Linked DNA regions of Halorhodospira halochloris. The main gene of each other region encodes a partner of the protein of the gene in region 2 in a complex. Links are inferred from orthologs where the notes say so. Each region holds a gene or a part of one and is shown on either strand. Other genes may lie near its edges.

What was found. The genes of interacting proteins can lie anywhere in the genome.
Region 1: the proteins of HH1059_RS09070 (region 2) and pabB are in contact, whole or in part, in a solved structure (PDB 8RP0), measured with the Escherichia coli proteins. The link is inferred for Halorhodospira halochloris from one-to-one orthologs.

The regions. Positions count from the first base shown.
Region 1 is NZ_AP017372.2:269,374-274,654, reverse strand. Bases 1-2,969 are described here. They hold pabB (aminodeoxychorismate synthase component I), read right to left. Parts: upstream 2,209-2,969; coding sequence 793-2,208; downstream 1-792. Other genes in these bases: HH1059_RS01210 (YebC/PmpR family DNA-binding transcriptional regulator), read left to right, coding at 2,437-2,969; HH1059_RS01220 (HDOD domain-containing protein), read left to right, coding at 1-615. In the rest of the region: more of HH1059_RS01210, read left to right, coding at 2,970-3,180; crossover junction endodeoxyribonuclease RuvC, read left to right, coding at 3,249-3,752; Holliday junction branch migration protein RuvA, read left to right, coding at 3,749-4,381; Holliday junction branch migration DNA helicase RuvB, read left to right, coding at 4,389-5,281. UniProt on the Escherichia coli protein: Part of a heterodimeric complex that catalyzes the two-step biosynthesis of 4-amino-4-deoxychorismate (ADC), a precursor of p-aminobenzoate (PABA) and tetrahydrofolate.
Region 2 is NZ_AP017372.2:1,983,073-1,987,051, reverse strand. The notes cover bases 133-3,131. They hold HH1059_RS09070 (anthranilate synthase component II), read left to right. Parts: upstream 133-1,339; coding sequence 1,340-1,924; downstream 1,925-3,131. Other genes in these bases: trpC (indole-3-glycerol phosphate synthase TrpC), read left to right, coding at 2,946-3,131; trpD (anthranilate phosphoribosyltransferase), read left to right, coding at 1,927-2,949; trpE (anthranilate synthase component I), read left to right, coding at 133-1,343. Also shown: more of trpE, read left to right, coding at 1-132; more of trpC, read left to right, coding at 3,132-3,776. UniProt on the Escherichia coli protein: Part of a heterodimeric complex that catalyzes the two-step biosynthesis of 4-amino-4-deoxychorismate (ADC), a precursor of p-aminobenzoate (PABA) and tetrahydrofolate.

The DNA.
Region 1 (5,281 bases), 1.7 Mb from region 2 along the record:
ATCATGCGCATAGGCATGAACCGTGTCCGTGTTCTTGCGACCTCCTTAATCCTGAACAAACTGTTCAACACCAAGAATTGCCCGGAGTTTCACCTGCAGCGGTATTGGCTCGATGCGATTTCTACCGCCTTTGCCGCCGCCCGCCTAGCACCCCACTACTGCCCGGGATACAGCACCGACGCCGCCTATCTCGGTGGTATGCTGCACAGCATAGGTCTACCTCTGCTAGTGCACACCTTCCCCTCCATCCTCAATCAAGCGCTTGCCGAACACAACCAAAAACCTGAGACATCGCTGTCGCATTTGATTTATCAAGCCTTAGGCAGCGACTACTCCGACGCCGGGGGAATTCTATTACGTGAGTGGGGGCTACCCGAACCGATCATCGCCGTCGCCGCCAACAGCCACAGCCCCGGCTATGCCGGCCCCCATGCCGAACTCGTCGCGGTTGTCCACTTCACTCATGAGTGGCTCAAGAACGGCTACGATGCCAGTCAGATAGATACTACCCTGCACCCGGATCAGGCCCTGCTCCAAAGGATCGCCAAATCCTGTGCCGCCGAGGAAGAGTCCTTGGCAGCCTTTGCTGAACTGCTTGCCCAAAGTGACGACTAAAATAGGGCGAGTTTTTTCGCTCGCTATGGGGAACCTCTAAAACTTCGCCGGCGCCACCGTCCGCCCCGGTGTGGAGGTCTTGGCGCCAGGGATGGCGCCATGAAGCCTCCAGGGATGGATTCACGGCGTCCTCCACACCGGGGCGGATGGTGGCGCCGGCGAAGTTTTAGAGGCCGCCTATGCATTCCGTTTTTTATCCTCGCTGGACTGAGCCAAACGCAAGAAGGCATAGGCTTTATCCACTGTCTCCTGCAGCTCGGCATCGAGCGTCGAATCGACAACCACGCCGCCACCCGCCCAATAGGTTACCTGTCCCCGCTCACATATTGCGGTACGGATGGCTATGTTGCTATCCATCCGGCCATCAAAGCCGATGTAGCCGATTGAGCCGCAGTAGACCCTACGCGGCCCCGGCTCCAGTTCATCGATTATCTCCATGGCCCGCCGCTTAGGCGCACCTGTTATTGAACCCCCGGGCAGACAGTCGTGCAGCAAAGCGAGCGGCGTGTAACCTGCGCCCAACTGACCTGTTATCCGGCTAACTAAATGGTGAACGCTGGCGTAGCTATGTACCTGGCACAGCTCGGTTGTTTTAACGGTGCCGAACTTACACCCTTTGCCTAGGTCATTGCGCAGCAAATCGACGATCATGACATTCTCAGCCCTATCCTTGCTGCTGCAGCTGAGCTCACTGATGTAGTCCTGATCCTGCTCGCGATTTATCCCCCGTGGGCGCGTCCCTTTGATCGGCTCAGTGACCACCCGGCGCTGGGCATCAACACTCAAGAACCGCTCCGGGGAAAAGCTCAACAGGTCTGAACGCGGCGAGCGCATCCAAGCCGCAAAAGGGGCTGGGGAACAAGCGCGCAGAGCCAGATAGGCGCTTTGCGGGTCGCCACTGAAAGGCGCAGTAAACCTGCGGGCTAGATTGACCTGATAACAGTCGCCGGCGTGAAGATACTCCTGCACCCGTCTAAACTGCTCCGCATAAGCTTGCGCGGTCGGCTCAACGAGGACCTCGCCCTCCAGCCGAAAAGGCTGATAGCCCTGGCACTCGGTGCCCTCCCGACTACTCAAGCTAGAGTATTCGCCCAGCCTATCCCGCACGAGCGCCAGCCAATCGTGGTCAAGCCTTCTGCCGACAGCAACCGAATATCGCCTTAAGTGATCCGTGACTATGGCGCACTCGTATATGCCAACCGCCATTTCAGGGCGGCCCTGTTCTCCCTGACCGGCACCAATCCCCAGCAGCCGGCGACCTAGATCGTAGGTGAAATACCCCAGCGCACCGCCGACGAAGGGCAAGTCAGGATCGCTGGTAACCTCACCAAACTCACTGAGCAACTCATCTAGATGCTCCAGCGGGTTGCCGGAGGCGTAGCGAACCGCTGAACCTCGAGCCAGCCGGGTAACGCCGCCGCTCATAACCAGAGTGGCGGCGGGGCGCGCGACTAGGATGTCGAAGCGTCCGCTACCCTGCCCAGGGTGGCCTGAGTCAAGCCATGCCGACCACTGCTCCCCGCCTAGAGCATGCAGCGCGGCCCCCGGCTCAGCGATGTAGGGCATAGCCTGATAATCTAAGGTCGCTGACACGGTCACTTTACCGTTCCTGCACAGTTGAGGGTCGCGGAGCACGAATGGTTGTGAGAGGCTCGCCGCTGACTAAACGCCTGGGTCAACCCATAGGTCAAACCGCGGGTCAACCCCTGGGTTAGCCCAGGGGGCAGCAGAGCTTGTCGTAGCTCTCTCTTGGTTGCCAAATCGCTTTTCATGATATCCTGAGCAGTTATAGATTTGGGCTGAAAGGTTAAATTAAGAACCATGGCCGGACACAGTAAGTGGGCTAATATAAAGCATCGCAAGGCGGCGCAGGACGCCAAGCGGGCTAAGATATTCACCAAGCATATCCGTGAGATCACCGTGGCTGCTCGCCTCGGCGGGCCCGACCCTGATACCAACGCCCGATTGCGCCTAGCCCTTGATCGTGCCTTTGCTGTCAACCTGCCCAAAGACCGCGCCGATGCCGCCGTAAAAAAAGGGGCAGGCCTGGAGGAGGTCGGCAACTACGAAGAGCTACGCTACGAGGGCTATGGCCCAGGTGGCACAGCCATAATGGTCGACTGTATGACCGATAATCGCAACCGCACAGTCTCCGAGGTGCGCCACGCGTTTAGCAAGCATAGCGGCAAACTCGGCACCGATAATTCGGTTGCCTACCTGTTTCAAGAGCGAGGTGTGTTGCTATTCCCACCGAAGAGTGACCGCGAGGGCATTCTCGAGGTAGCGCTTGAGGCCGGTGCTGAAGATATGATTGAAAACGACGACGGCTCGACCGAGGTAATAACATCCCCCGATAGTTACCGCCAAGTACGGGACGCGTTGCTTGCCGCCGAGCTCCACCCGGCGGAAGCCGATGTCACCCAACGCCCAGACATAACCGTACAGGTTGAGGGCGAGGACGCTATCAAGAACGCCAAGCTGATCGACCGGCTTGAGGACCTGGACGATGTGCAACACGTCTACACCAATGCGGATATTCCTGAGCAAGCCTATGAGAGCCTCTAAAACCCCTAGGGAAGGGATCGCGGGCATCTCCACGGCTTTAGTCGTACGACTCAGGCGGTAGTTCCCAGATGCCCCGCATCCTCGGCATTGATCCAGGCTCACGCGTCACCGGCTATGGCGTTATTGATAACTATGCCCAGTGTAGTCTGGTAACTCAGGGCACCCTGCGCCTGCAGCGCAACTCCAGCCTAGCCGCTCGACTCGGCGAGATACATCGGGGGATTGAGGGCATAATCGAAGACCACCGGCCAGATGAAGTAGCCCTTGAGCGCGTCTTCGTCCACCGTAATGCCGATACAGCCCTAAAACTTGGCCACGCCCGGGGCGCAGCAATCACCGCTTGTGTTCTTGCTGAGCTAACCATCGCCGAATATACTCCGGCGCAGATAAAGCAATCCATAGTAGGCGGCGGTCGCGCCGATAAGCAACAGATAGGCTACATGGTACGCGCCCTGCTGGGGCTGCGCTGCCAACCCGCCGAAGATGCAGCGGACGCACTTGCGGCAGCCCTCTGCCATGCCCATCATAAAGACTCACCGATAGCACGAGCCGCGGCAGGAGACATACGGTGATAACCCAATTGCACGGTCGTCTGATCGAAAAGCACCCGCCTATTCTAGTGCTCGATGTAAACGGGGTCGGCTATGAGGTTAACGCACCCCTATCAACCCTAGAGTCACTTCCCGAGAGCGGTTCTGAGGTCACCATCTATACCCATCTGAGCGTGCGCGAAGACGGTCAAGCACTGTTTGGGTTCCGATCACGCAACGAAAGAGAGCTCTTTCGCCGCTTGATTCGCGTCTCTGGAGTCGGACCCAAAATGGCCTTGGCATTGCTATCCGGTGTCGACGGTAATGAGCTGGTAAGGTGCGTTAATGAAGATGACCCTAAACGGCTAACCGCCGTGCCCGGGGTGGGCCGCAAGACCGCAGAGCGGCTCATAGTCGAATTGCGCGACCGGCTCGAAGGTTGTGGCTTTGCAGTTAACCCACCGGGAACTGGTGCCTCCTCTGCTAGTGGCGAGCGTGACGATGGCGGTGCTAGCGGTGGCAGCGTCGGTGAGGCAATTGACGGGCTAGTCGCCCTCGGTTACAAGCCTGGCGAGGCAGCGCGCATGGCGCGCACCGCGGCAGAGCCAGGCATGAGTTGCGAGGCGATTCTCCGCCGCGCATTGCAACGTGCCGTACCTGCCGGAGGCTGAGTAGATCATGCACAGCGCAGACGGGCCAACGCCCAGTACTGAACAACAGGCCCAGCGCATCGTTGGTGCTGGCACGGGGGGCGAGGAGGAGGCCGTAGAACGCGCCCTGCGGCCCACCTCGCTTGACGAGTATGTAGGCCAGCAGACGATCCGCGAGCAGCTGGGCATTTTTATTCAGGCCGCGCGTGGCCGTACCGAACCGCTCGACCATACCCTGCTGTTTGGCCCCCCGGGACTGGGCAAGACTACCCTGGCCCACATAGTTGCCAATGAGATGGCCAGCAAGCTACGCCAGACCTCGGGTCCGGTGCTGGATCGGCCAGGAGATCTGGCTGCCATTCTGACCAACTTAGAACCGGGGGATGTGCTCTTTATCGACGAGATACATCGGCTCTCCGCGGTGGTTGAGGAGGTCCTTTACCCCGCCATGGAGGATTTCCGCATAGATATAGTGATCGGTGAGGGGCCTGCTGCCCGCTCAATCAAGCTCGACTTGCCACCATTCACTCTGGTCGGCGCAACCACCCGCGCGGGACTGCTAACCTCGCCGCTGCGCGATCGCTTTGGTATAGTGCAGAGACTGGCGTACTACCCGGTCCATGAACTCGCTAAGATTGTCCTGCGCTCGGCAGCGAAGCTGGGCGTTGGTGCAGATAGCGAGGGCGCTAACGAGATAGCCCGACGTGCCCGCGGCACCCCCCGAGTAGCCAATCGGCTCTTGCGCAGGGTGCGCGACTTCGCCGAGGTTCGCGCCGACGGCCGAATTAGCGCTGAGGTGGCTGCCTCGGCTATGGAGCTATTGGACGTCGACCGTAACGGGTTAGACGAGCAGGATCGCCGTCTCCTTGAGGCGGTTGTGCACAAGTTTGGCGGCGGGCCGGTAGGTCTTGATAACCTGGC
Region 2 (3,979 bases):
CTGTCGAGGGGGGAGAGAAATGGGGGCGCTATTCGATAATTGGCCTGCCTGCTCGTAACGAAGTTTGTGTCTATGGCCGCCAAATCGAGTTGCGCCGTGATGGTGAGCTTATTGAGCAAACCGAGGCAGCCGATCCGCTCGCCTGGATCGAGGAATTACAGTATCGGCATCGTGCCGCTCCGCCCTCCGGATTTCCGCAAATGCCCCGCTTCCTTGGCGGGTTGGTGGGTTACTTTGGTTACGATACGGTTCGCTATGTCGAGCCGCGGCTAGCCAACTCGCAGCCCCCTGATGAGCTGGGTCTACCGGATATATACCTGGTTGAGGCCGATGAGGTGGTCGTATTCGACAACCTTGCTGGACGCCTCTATCTGGTCGTACATTGCGATCCCCGCCAAGAGGCTGCGTACGAGTCAGCACTTGGGCGCCTTGAGGAGTTATCCCACCAGCTTGATAAGCCGCTCCCGCGCCAGCGCAAACAGGCTCAAGGCCATGGCGGCACGACACGCAGCGAAGCGCAGTCGAATTTTACTGAGCTCGGTTACGAACAGGCGGTCGAGAAGATTCGCGACTATATTGCCGCTGGTGATGTGATGCAGGTAGTGCCCTCGCAGCGTATCTCCAAACCCTTTCACGCCGAGCCGCTAGATCTTTACCGTGCCCTGCGCTGCACCAATCCATCGCCTTATATGTATTTTCTCGATTGCGGCAATTTTCAGATTGTCGGCTCATCCCCGGAGATATTAGTGCGCCTGGAAGAGGGTGAAGTCACGGTCCGGCCCATCGCCGGTACCCGCAAGCGGGGGGCGACCGAGCAGCGCGACCGTGAACTCGAGGAGGAACTGGTCTCCGACCCTAAAGAGATAGCCGAGCACGTAATGCTTATCGACCTAGGGCGTAATGATGTTGGCCGTGTTGCCGAAACCGGGACCGTACGCCTGACCGAACGGATGGTGGTGGAGCGTTACTCGCAGGTTATGCATATCGTATCCAATGTTGTCGGCCGGTTACGACCTGGGCTGGGGGCGATGGATGTCCTGCGCGCCACCTTCCCGGCTGGCACTGTCAGCGGGGCGCCCAAGATTCGGGCCATGGAGATCATCGACGAGGTCGAGCCGGCCAAGCGCGGGGTCTATGCTGGTGCAGTGGGTTATCTCTCCTGGTCGGGCAACATGGACACTGCAATTGCCATTCGTACTGCGCTAGTCAAGGATGAGCGCGTATATGTTCAGGCCGGCGGTGGGGTGGTAATCGACTCCCTCGCCGAACTCGAATGGAAGGAGACCCTGAACAAAGGTAGGGCGCTGATGCGGGCCGTTGAAATGGCCGAGGAAGGTCTATGATCCTGATGATAGACAATTACGACTCGTTCACCTGGAACTTGGTGCAGTATCTAGGTGAGTTAGGGGCACGGGTCGAGGTGGTGCGTAACGATGAAGTCAATGTTAGCGAGGTTCGTCGTCTGCGCCCGGAGCGCATAGTAATATCACCCGGGCCTTGCACCCCTAACGAGGCCGGCGTCTCGCTGGAGCTGGTTCACGAGATGGCCGCCGAGGTGCCGATCTTGGGGGTTTGTCTCGGCCATCAAACCATTGGCCAGGTCTTCGGCGGTAAGGTAGTGCGAGCCCGCCAGGTAATGCACGGCAAGACCTCACCGGTGCGTCACCGCGGTCAAGGAGTCTTTCGCGGGCTGCCTGAGCCATTGGAAGCGACACGCTACCACTCCTTGGTGGTGGAGCGTGATACGCTGCCGGAAGTACTAGAGGTGACGGCCTGGACCGAAGGCCCTCAAGGTTCGATAGACGAGATTATGGGCGTGCGCCATCGCGAGCTGCCGGTCGAAGGCGTGCAGTTCCATCCTGAGTCGATATTGACCGCTAATGGCCATGAGCTACTGGCCAACTTCCTCAACAAAGGGTTCTAGCTATGGACATGCAATCCGCTATTCGCCGCGTAACCGAAAGGCAGGATCTGAGCAGTGCCGAGATGACAGAGGTAATGGGCACTATCATGAGCGGCGGGGCAACGCCGGCACAGATCGGCGGCTTTCTCATCGGCTTGCGCATGAAGGGTGAGACCGTAGCCGAGATAGCTGCGGCGGCGGCGGTTATGCGCGAGCTTGCCGAGCGAGTAGAGGTTGGTTTAGAGGGCGTTCTCGATACATGCGGGACCGGCGGTGATGCTAGCGGTACCTTGAATGTGTCGACTGCCGCTGCCTTTGTCGCCGCGGCGGCGGGTGTGCCGGTTGCCAAGCACGGCAATCGTTCGGTCTCCGGGCGCAGCGGCAGCGCCGATGTTCTCGAGGCGGCCGGAGCCAGCCTGGATCTCGATTGTGCTGCCCTGTCACGCTGCATTGAGCAGGTCGGCGTGGCCTTTATGTTCGCCCCTCTCCACCACGGGGCGATGAAGCACGCTGTGGGGCCGCGCCGGGAGATGGGGGTCAGAACCCTGTTTAACGTCCTCGGGCCACTGACCAATCCGGCCGGTGCGCGGCGTCAGCTGCTCGGCGTCTATGCCCCGCAGTGGGTGCGACCGATTGCCGAAGTGCTGCGTGAGCTGGGCAGTGAAAGGGTCTTGGTGGTTCATGCAGAAGATGGCTTGGATGAGCTGAGCATAGCCTCGCCGAGTCTTGTTGCCGAGCTCGTCGACGGCGATATTCGTGAATATAAGATTACCCCGCAAGAGCTGGGGATACGTGAGGCTCCGCTCAGTGAAGTCCAGGTTGCCGGCGCCGAGGATAGTCTGCGGCTAATCACCTCCGCCTTCTCAGGTGAGAGTAGCGCGGCAGCTGAACTAATCGCCCTAAATTCAGGTGCAGCCATATATGCCGCCGGGGGAGTCGACAGTTTGCAGGCTGGGGTTGATCACGCCAAAGATCTGATGGGTTCTGGTGCGGCTGCCGCAAAACTGCACAGCTTTGTGGAAAAAACCCGGGAGTTGGCTGGATGAGTGATGAGTTGTCGGCAACGCCGGATATCCTGCGGCGGATTCTGCGCCGTAAGGCCGAGGAAGTAATTGAGCGGGCCGAGCGACGTTCGCTGCGTGAGCTTGCCGCTCAGGTGGAAGATTTGCCGCCTACTCGTGGTTTTTGGGAGGCGCTAGCCGAGCGGCTGGATGCCGGGCAACCGGCGGTGATCGCCGAGCTAAAGCGTGCCTCGCCGAGCAAGGGGGTTATCCGCGCCGACTACGACCCGGATGCTATTGCTAGCGACTACGCGAACTCGGGCGCTGCCTGCCTTTCGGTTTTAACCGACAAAGATTTCTTTGGTGGCGATGACAGCCACCTTCAGGCCGCCCGCAACGCCGTGCAGCTGCCGGTACTGCGCAAGGATTTCACCATTGATACCTACCAGGTCTATGAGGCACGGGTATTGGGTGCCGACTGCATCTTGCTGATTGCTGCGGCTCTCGGTGATGCACAGCTGGCCGAGTTGCATGCCCTGGCCCTGGAGTTGGGGCTCGATGTATTGATAGAGGTGCACGATGCTGAGGAGCTGGAGAGGGTAGCTGCCTTTGGCCCCGGCCTTATCGGCATCAATAATCGTGATCTGCACACCTTTACCACCGACCTTGCGACCACAGAAGGCTTGGCGCCTCGGGTGCCGGAGTCGGCCTTAACTGTAACCGAAAGTGGTATCCACACTAGCTCCGATGTGGCCCGGATACGCGCTGCGGGAGTGCATAGCTTCCTGGTCGGCGAGGCATTCATGAGCGCACCTAGCCCTGGCCAAAAGCTAGTCGAGCTATTCGCCGATTTGTCTACTGGGCGCCTCTAAAACCTCCCCGGCCCACTACTCAATGGTCGCGGTGTGGAGGGCGCCGTTAATCCATCCCTGGAGGTTTCCTGGCGCCATCCCCGGCGCCAAGACCACCATGCCGGGTCAGTTGAGTGGCCGGGGGGTGTTAAATGTTCCCTACTGCAAAAGATCCCAAATAATTGTTATAATTGAAAATGTTCAGGCAGTAAGACTGATCCTCA